Regions from separate parts of the Paraburkholderia sp. SIMBA_053 genome, predicted to be linked through region 1. Evidence: predicted binding sites of a transcription regulator. Region 1 holds the regulator's gene; the other holds the start of a gene.
The links. Region 1 encodes LexA, which represses DNA repair genes until DNA is damaged. Its sites were predicted from a motif close to ACTGTATNNNNATACAGT; they were not measured.

Region 1 (4,612 bases):
AGGCCGAACAGATAGATCATTGGGTCGGCGAGATTGCCGAACATGGAGGCGAGCGCAAGCTTCTTCCACACAAGGTAATTGCGGCGCCAGACCGCAATCCAGTTGACCGCGTTCGCGGGCAACGCGGCGAAAGGGGCCTGCATGGGAGGCGTGGCTTCGTTGCTTCGATAAGTGCGTGCATCCATTGCGTGTCTCGTGCAGTGTCGATGGAATTCAGTCCTGCATCTCGCGGCCGGTGAGACGCAGGAACACATCCTCGAGATTCGCCGGGCGGTGCAGATAGCGCAGGTCCGCTCGCTGCTTCAGTCGCGCATGCACTGGCCCGGCGTCGTTCACATAACAGAAGAGCGTCTCACCGCTGATCTCGGTTCGCTGTGCGAGCGGCGCAAGCTCATCGCGTAATGCGAACGGATCGGGGCCGAAAATCTCGATGACGTCGCAGCCGATTTCCGACTCGATCAGCTCCCTTGGCGCGCCTTCCGCAATCTTGCGTCCTTCTTCGATCACGCACAGCCGGTCGCATAGCCGCTCGGCTTCTTCCATGAAGTGCGTGGTCAATAAAATCGTCTTGCCACGTGCGAGCAGCGAGCGCAGTCGCTCCCAGATGAGATGCCGTGCCTGCGGTCGAGGCCGGTAGTCGGCTCGTCCATGATCAGCACATCGGGATCGTTGACGAGCGCCCGCGCGAGCGTGAGGCGCCGCTTCATGCCGCCCGACAGTTCGCTCACGCGCGCGTCGGCCTTGCTCTCCAGCCGCGCGAATTCCAGCAGCGACGGCACCATCGCGCGGCATTGCGCGGCGCTCAGGCCGAAGTAGCGGCCGAACACCAGCAGGTTCTCGCGGACGGTAAAGTCGGGATCGAGGTTATCGAACTGCGGCACCACGCCCACGCGCGCCCGCGCGATGCGCGCCCTGCCAGGAATCGGCTCGCCGCACAGGCGGATCGAGCCGGCGTCCGGCGTGGCAATGCCGAGCAGCATGCGCAATGTGGTGGTCTTGCCCGCGCCGTTTGGTCCGAGCAGGCCGAAACACTCTCCGACGTCGACATGAAACGACAGTCCGTCGACAACTTTCTTTTCGCCGTAACTTTTTTCAACCTGCTGGAATTCGATAGCGGTGTCGGGCATGGATAGGGATCGAGGCTCAGGCAAAAGAGGCGAATCGACGGGAAGGCTGCTCATTCTAGGTCATCAGCCGGGAAATGGCGGTTTAAGGAGCGCCCCGCGCTGTGGGTTCTTGCACTGCCGCAAAGGCGTCGCCGGCGTTGTCCTCACCGAGTGTGCCTCCTATGCACAAGGCCGGGGCGTGCAGCAATCGCACTTAGCGTTTTCCATCCCTTGCAAGCTGAATTGCGGCGCACCATGATTGATTCAGACCGCGCTTTTGCGGAAAGGGGAAGAACGATGGCGAGCTACCAGAAAATCCTGCTGTGCTACGACGGCTCGCGTGAAGGCCGCAAGGCTTTGCGTTGCGGCGCCGACCTTGCGCTGGATCTGAAGGCGCAAACGCATCTGCTTTCGGTGGTGGACATGCGCTCGAGCATTGCGCAAAGCGCGGGCCTGCTGACGGACGTCGCGTGCGGCAGCTTCGAAAAGACCGCGCGGGACATCCTGCAAGAGGGCGTGGACTGGCTGACCGAGCGCGGCGTCAACGCGCAGGGTCACTTTGCGTTCGGCCATCCGATCGACGAGATCGCCAATCTTGCCAACGAGTTGCACGTCGACCTGGTGGTGGTGGGCCACCGTTGCCGCACGGGCTTGTCCCGATGGTGGATGGGTGCTGGCAATACACCGCTGCTCGACCGGGTGTCATGCAGCATTCTGGTCGCGTGCTCTTCAGCGCATGAGCAGCAGCAGGAAGCGGCCTGACGATGCGGTTCGGGTGCACGGCCACCCGCGCCAGGCGTGCAGCCTTCGTGCGGGTGGGTGCTGGTGAGCTTTGGTCGGGATGAACGCGGAGGACGGAGTAGCGGGCGGCGCGTGCATTACGAGTGCATTGCGTCAAATCGGCCGCGTGCGCGTTCGATCTGACAAGCCGCGCCTGGCGCTCACTCGTTCAGATTGACCGCCGCCAGCTTCCACGTGAAAAGACCCTCGCGCATGAAGATGGCGGAGTAACGCGCGTCCCCCGCACCGTGCTGGTATGTGACGGCGAACTCGTTGATGCCGCGATAGCCGGCTGTGGTTTGCGGCGGTTGCGGCGGGGTGGCCCTACTAACCGCGTTGCCGTTCGGATCACCCGTAGCGCCGCCGGGCGTGCGGCTGTCCGCACCGGACGATCCGGGGGCGGGCGCATTGGCAGCGGGCGGATTGCCGGTGACTGGCGCGGCGTTGGGCCGCTCACCCGGCTCGCCGCGCGGCGGCATGCCGTTCAACAGCGCAGCCACGCCGTCGGGTGTTGCATACGCGTCGACGAGCGGGCCGATCAACGCGACGCCAATCATCGCGCCGATCGCAGCCAACGGATTACCGTTTCCATGTGAGTCAAGCCGCCGCGTCAGCAAGCCGGTGACTTGCTGCTTCAGGCTCTCGCGCAACGCAGGAAAATCGACATACCGATTCACCGTCTGCGCGTCACGCGCGTCGGCGGCGCGTTTGAGGTTATTGAGCGCGATATACGGGGAGGCATAAGCGAAGCCCAACGCCGCGATCAGCGCGATCACGATCAACGTGACGGTAAGCGTGACTGCAAGCGGACGGGCGCTGCGCTTCCTAGGTGTTGAAACTGCCATCGAGCGGAAATCTCCATCAGGTGTGATCTAACGTGGACCGCAACCGCGCTGAAACGATCCGTGCGCTGCCACAAACCATGTGAGCGACGCGCCCCACACCTCACAACTCATCAAGACTCGAACACCGCACCGTGGACGTTGGTTTCCTCGGCGATGCAACGGTCAATCATGCGGCACACCGCGTCTACAGTGCCGACCATGATGAGCCGCGACGGCCCGTGGTACACGCGCACCGGCGCACGGCGCTCCGGCTCGGCAGTATTGAGCCCCGAGTTCAGCGACACGCGGGCGAATGCCGGCAATGACGACGGCAATGAAGACGGCAACGCGGCCTGCCGGTCGCACCCACGAGCGGGAGAGTCGAACAGCGACGCGGTAGCGGCCGTGGACGCTTCGATCAGTGAGCAAGGTACCAGCTTGCGCAGATGGCGCAGACGGCCGAACTGGCGAAACGGCAACAGGCGGGCAAGGCGTTCCATGAGTCTCTCCGGGCGATTCAACATGAGTACTGCTTTGGTCGGTGAGCAGGCGAGCGGTTGGCTAATGACGCACTGAGCTTGTCGCTCATTAAGCCAAACCCGTGCTATCAGAATTCGCCCGGGCGGATCAGCCCGACAGCGATGCCTTCCAGCGCGAAATCCGCGCTGCCTGTCTCAACGAAGATGTTCTCGTAATCGGGGTTCTCGGCAATCAACTCGATACCGTTCGCGCGGCGCTTCAGGCGCTTGACCGTGACGTCGTCGCCAAGCCGCGCAATGATGATCTGGCCGTCTTTGGCCTCGCTTCTTTTCTGCACCGCAAGCAGATCGCCGTCGAAGATACCCGCGTCGCGCATGGACAGCCCGCGCACCTTGAGCAGGTAGTCGGGCTTGCTCGAGAAGAGCGCCGGGTCGCACGCATAGTGTTGGGCGATATGTTCCTGCGCGAGGATCGGGCTACCGGCGGCAACCCGGCCGATAAGCGGCAGCGACAGCTGCATGATGCTGGCGTGCGGCAATGTGAACTGATGCGGCGCCTCGTCCGGGCCAGCAAGCAGGCGAATGCCGCGCGACGCGCCGGCCGCGAGTTCGATCACGCCCTTGCGTGCAAGCGCCCGCAGATGCTCTTCAGCCGAATTGGCCGAGCTGAAGCCCAGTTCGGCGGCAATTTCCGCACGTGTGGGCGGAAAACCGGTGCGTTCTATGGCCCGGCGGATCAGATCGAAAACCTGCTGCTGTCGTGCGGTGAGTTTGGTCATGGCGCCACTGTATGGATGAACAGGTGCCTGTATTTTTATACAGTATCCGGCGCAATTCAAGCTTTACTTTAAGTTTGCGGCTCGACCCCTCGCTGGAGCGTCGTAAATCGACGTCAAGACATCCGTTTTCATGCCGCAACGCCTTATCTGGCTGTCATTACCACTTTTGCGTATTAAAAAATGAATAAACATTATTTTTAATGATGAAAGCCCCTGGATAGACTGGCCTCCAGTCGCTCATGTGCACGTGACCCGACGCAAAACAACACACGCTGTTTCAGCGCACCAACACGCGGAGAACTTGGCATGAACAATCACGAAGCGGGCCGGGCAGGCAGGAGCCGAAAACTTATCGCAGCGCTCGCGTTCGGCGCGGCAGCCGCGCTCGGCGTCCTTGGCGCGGCAGGCCAGGCGCAAGCCGCCGACACGACGCTGCTCAATGTGTCCTACGACCCTACTCGCGAGCTTTACCAGGACGTGAATCAGGCTTTCGCCAAAGAATGGAAGGCGAAGACCGGCGAGACCGTCACCTTCAAGCAGTCGCACGGCGGCTCGGGTGCTCAGGCGCGCTCGGTGCTCGACGGCTTGCAGGCCGACGTCGTGACGCTCGCGCTCGCTTATGACATCGACGCGATCGCGAACAA
Region 2 (4,612 bases), on a different contig from region 1:
ATGCCAAGCGCCTTGCCAGAATCGCGGATCGCGGAGCGGGGCCGGTAGGTCGTCACCGCGGCCGCGAGCGCCGCCCGTGTGCGGGAGTACTTCCGGTAGATGTACTGGATGACCTCTTCGCGACGCTGGTGCTCGAAGTCCACGTCGATGTCCGGTGGTTCGCCGCGCTCCTTGCTGATGAACCGCTCGAACAGCATGCTGCTGCGGGCAGGGTCGACTTCCGTAACCCCCAGAACGTAGCAGACCGCGCTATTGGCGGCAGATCCACGCCCCTGACACAGGATGCCCTCGTTGCGCGCGAAGCGCACGATGTCGTACACCGTCAGGAAATACGACTCGTATTTCAGATCAGCGATCAGCGCCAGTTCATGCTCGATTTGCACCTGAACGCTGTGAGGGATGCCGCGCGGATAGCGCCGTTGCGCGCCCTGATAGGTCTCCGCACGAAGATAGGCGCTCGGCGTAGTGCCCGGAGGCACCAGTTCGTCGGGGTATTCGTAACGCAGTTCGTCCAGCATGAATGAGCAACGGCCGGCGATGTTCAGCGTCTGCGCTAATGCGTCCGCCGGATAGACGTTGGCAAGCCGCAAACGCGACCGCAGATGCTGTTCGGCGTTGGGCGCGAGTTCAAAGCCGCATTCAGTGACAGGGCGGTTAAGCCGGATGGCGGTGAGCGTGTCCTGCAGAGGCTTGCGCGATCGTACGTGGATAAGTACCTGACCTGTCGCGACGACGTCCAGACCATGTCGCTCGGCGACGTCGAGCACGACATTGCGGTGAATGTCATCCAGCGCCCGCGCGTGCAAGGTCAGACCCATCCAGCAGCGATCTTCGCCAAACGTGCGTGCGGCCCATTCGGCCTGCGCGTCGAGGCGCGCTTCCTTCGCCGGGAATTCAGGCGTCACGATGATCAGGCAGTCGGGCAGGGCTCGCAGATGCGCATACGGCGGGTCCGGATGGTCGAGATCGTGCGGGTAGAGCAGGTACGTGCCCTTGGCCGTGCGCGTGCGTGCGAGCGTAATCAGTTCGGACAGGTTGCCGTATCCGTCGCGGTTCTGTGCGATCGCCGTGAACGCAAGGGCAGGAGAGCCGTCCGAATTGGTCAGCCGGAAATGCGCGCCGACGAGCAGCTTGATGCCCGCCTCTTTCGCCGCGACGTGCGCGCGCACGATGCCAGCGAGCGAGCATTCGTCGGTGACAGCGATCGCCTCATAACCGAGTTGCGCCGCGCGCGCGGCCAGTTCCTCGGCATGTGACGCGCCGTGAAGGAACGTGAAGTTGGAGAAGCACTGCAACTCAGCATAGCCGGGCAGGGCGAACGACGGATACGACATGGCTTATCCGAAGAGACCATGCAGATACCAGCGCGCCTCATCCTCGTCGACCGCGCCTATGCGTTCCCGGAAGATCCAGTAGCAGATGTGATCGTCGGCTTCCGCGACGAAGTAGTCGCGTGTGACCGGCTCGCCCTGGAACCACCCCGCTTCAACGCGCTCGCCGGACGACACGGTGCGCAGCGGCGTGCCATAGAAGGGCCGTTCGCCCCGCATCAGGAGCTTCAGCGGCTGTTCTAGCAACCATGTCGGACGCGGCGTATCGCTCGCCGGCGGCACGTACTTTGTTTTGCTGTCCGTCACGGACACCCAGCGCGCGGCGACTTCCGGCCGGTGGTCAGCAACCGGCGCCGGGCGCAGCACGTTTTCCGCGCCGAGGCGCGCAACCAGCAGTTCGAGTAGCCGCGCGTGATCGGACGCGGTACCGCCCGGCTCTGGAAAGAGCGAATCGGACGCCGCTTCCGCCTCCTTCACTTCCTGTACAACCAGTTGCAGGGCAATGACGGCCGCGGAGAGTGCCACGCGCGCAAGCCTTTCCTTGAGCAGCCGTAAGAGGTGATCCTCGCGCCACGTCGGCTCCGCGAGCGAGACTTCGACGGCGGTCGGCTCGATGGCATCGCGACCGCGTTCGTGCTCGAGCAGCAGAACAATGCGCGTCACGGCAAGCTGCTTCTGCGACAGCCAGCCGGTTAGCTTTACCACGAGCCGGCGCGCTGCAAACAGACAGGCCTCGGCGTGCTCGATGCGATCCGGCAGTTCCACGCGCGCCTGAAAGGTCGGCGGCGTCTCAAACCATTCATACACTTCGGGTGCATCTCCATTGGCGCGGTCGAGCAGATCCAGCAACGCTGTCCCGCAACGCTTCTTCAAACCTGCACGCGGCAGTCGCATCAGTTGTCCAACCGTATCGCAGCCGATGCCAGTGAGCCAGTCCATATGGCGACGCGCGGGTGGAGGCAGGCCCACCGGCAATCCGGCCAGCGTACGGTGAAGAGAATCGTGCGACAGCGCCACACCGCCACGAGCTCGCGCGAGCAACCATGCCGCCTGTCCCGTTGGTGCAACGCTGACGGTCGCGGTCATGCCGATAGCATCCGCGACGCGGCGCGCCATGCGGCGCAACGACCGGATGCCCCCAAAGAGCCGCAAGCTTGCTGACACGTCGACGAGCACAGTGCTTTCCTCCGCTATGACCACTTGCGGCGAAAGATTCAACAGGCCTGTGGCGACCTCGCGCACCGTGTTCACCTCGGCCGCGCTGTCGCGCTCATGCATGACAGTAGCGGGGGCAAGCGTGAGTACGCCGCCGCGGCGCATGCCCATACAGACGCCCGCCTCTCGCGCCCGCGCGTCCATGGCGATGACGCGCTCTTTCTCGAGCACGGCAATACCGTTGGCCGGGTCCGAGGTTTCACGCGACCACTTCGTCCGGAACACTTCGAGGCACAGCGACGGGAGATGGACGCCTAACCACAGTTGCATTGCGTTTTACGTTCAGAATCGGGGAAGGCGTCAGCGGGACGAAGAGCGGCTCATCGCGTGCGGGGCCGCGGCGTTTGATGAACTGGATATCGACACCGTCCTTCGCGGCCCGGATCGCAAGCCGAAGCGGCGCCGGGGAGGCGTCGCGCGTCGTCGCAAGCGGTCGCAACATGAAAAAGAGCGACTCGGACGCCTGCGCGGCCAGATGCAGTCGGCGCAGCGATTCGGGCCGCACGTGGTTCTGCCAGAAAAGCAGAGCACCACATGTGCCTGCGCGCAGAATCTGCTCCGCGGCCCACAGCGCATCGGCCGTGCGCGGCGCCTTGACCGTCATGACATTTGAAGGATCGAGTCCCCACCAAGCGAGAGCCGTCGGCTGAAGGTCATGAGGCGGCTGCAGGATGGCAACAGTCCTGGACGATAACTGCTCGAATGCAGGACGAAGCAGCCGTAATTCGCCGCAGCCCGTCTGCTGCACAAGCAGATCGGTCAGTGCGCCGCGTGACCAGCCACCGCCAGGCAATTCCCGCGCAAGGTTCTCGTCGCCGCAATCAACGACGCGCGACCGGGCGTGAGCCAGCTGATTGCCGCGCCACAGGTCCGGATGAATCGTCTCGGGCAGCATAACGGCATTCATGGCTCCCTCCGGTGGCAAGTACTGTATAAAAACACAGTATAGCCTGGACGACATCGCATGTTCTTTGGAATTTCGGGGTCATATCATCTGCGGACATTGCACCGGTGCAACTCGTACGGGTGCTGTGAGATAGAGACCTTGTATTCGGTTTGACTTTATTTCGTGATGCTAGCTGATGCCGGTTGTGACGCGGCGTGATAGATTGCCGATCTCTCGTTCACCCACCGCCAAACTATGCAAATCCGCTTTGTGCTCGCCCTTGTCGTTTCGATTGCGGCTGCATCGTCCCTGACCGCCTGTTCGAACAGGTCGACCCCTAACGAAGAAAACTTCAGCGCGGCCGTAAAACAGAAATTGGCCTCAAGTCCGCAGCGCTGCCTGCCCGCCGTCTCGTGGCCGGCCTCTGCAGAGCCCGCGGATCATGGCAATCCGTACGCCTTCTACGACGCCGGCGTCGGTTTCGTGAGCGCGGGGCTCGCGACAGTCAAAGAAGCGGGCCCAAACGCATCGACCAATTTCCGTAAGAAGGCGATTTTCTCTCTTACCGACGAGGGCAAGAAGATCCTGGTCCGTGAACCGTTTCAGCCATATCCGAATCAGCAAACCGGCCGCTTTTGCTACGGAAACATCAAGCTGACGAAGATACTGAAATGGGATGCGTCGGTGACCATCGGAAGCGCGACCGGCACCACTGTCTACTACGCCTACGAAATTACCGACGCTCCGAAGTGGGCTGACAACGAGCAATTGAGATCCGCTTATCCCGAGCTCGCGAGCGACATGACAGGAAAGGGCCAAGCGACGCTGCCGGTTGTCCTGTCGAACGAGGGATGGCAAACGGCTAACTAAGCGCCGTTCAAAGACCATCGACTGTCGCGCCAGGTTGGCCGAACCGGATTTCGGATGCCCTTCACCCGGCCATCGAGTATGCACCGAGCAAGATGACGCTAACCAAAACAATCAATCGCACGAAAATAGCCCTCGTGTCGCTCGCCACGGCGGCAACGTTCGCGCTGTCCGGATCGAGCATTGCGGCGGTGGTAGTTCCGACAGACCAGTGCTTCACCGCTTCGGATCTTGCCGATTTACAGCGGAACTTCTTTCAGCACTTCCCCGATGCCGGCGCTTTCTCGCGATACGCTGATAGAGAGCGTTTTGA

Region 2: the regulator LexA is predicted to act here: its motif matches at 3,474-3,491, upstream of imuA (translesion DNA synthesis-associated protein ImuA).

Annotation. Positions count from the first base shown of each region.
Region 1 covers NZ_JAWRXU010000002.1:626,072-630,683, forward strand. The annotation lists gene SB753_RS09350 (ABC transporter permease) at 1-185, opposite strand, end outside; partial or broken gene nodI (nodulation factor ABC transporter ATP-binding protein NodI) at 214-1,127, opposite strand; gene SB753_RS09360 (universal stress protein) at 1,404-1,868, shown strand; gene SB753_RS09365 (DUF2939 domain-containing protein) at 2,048-2,731, opposite strand; gene SB753_RS09370 (hypothetical protein) at 2,842-3,210, opposite strand; gene lexA (transcriptional repressor LexA) at 3,318-3,968, opposite strand; gene SB753_RS09380 (sulfate ABC transporter substrate-binding protein) at 4,275-4,612, shown strand, end outside.
Region 2 covers NZ_JAWRXU010000022.1:62,067-66,678, forward strand. The annotation lists gene SB753_RS33350 (error-prone DNA polymerase) at 1-1,334, opposite strand, end outside; gene SB753_RS33355 (Y-family DNA polymerase) at 1,338-2,816, opposite strand; gene imuA (translesion DNA synthesis-associated protein ImuA) at 2,746-3,453, opposite strand; gene SB753_RS33365 (hypothetical protein) at 3,808-4,302, shown strand; gene SB753_RS33370 (hypothetical protein) at 4,395-4,612, shown strand, end outside.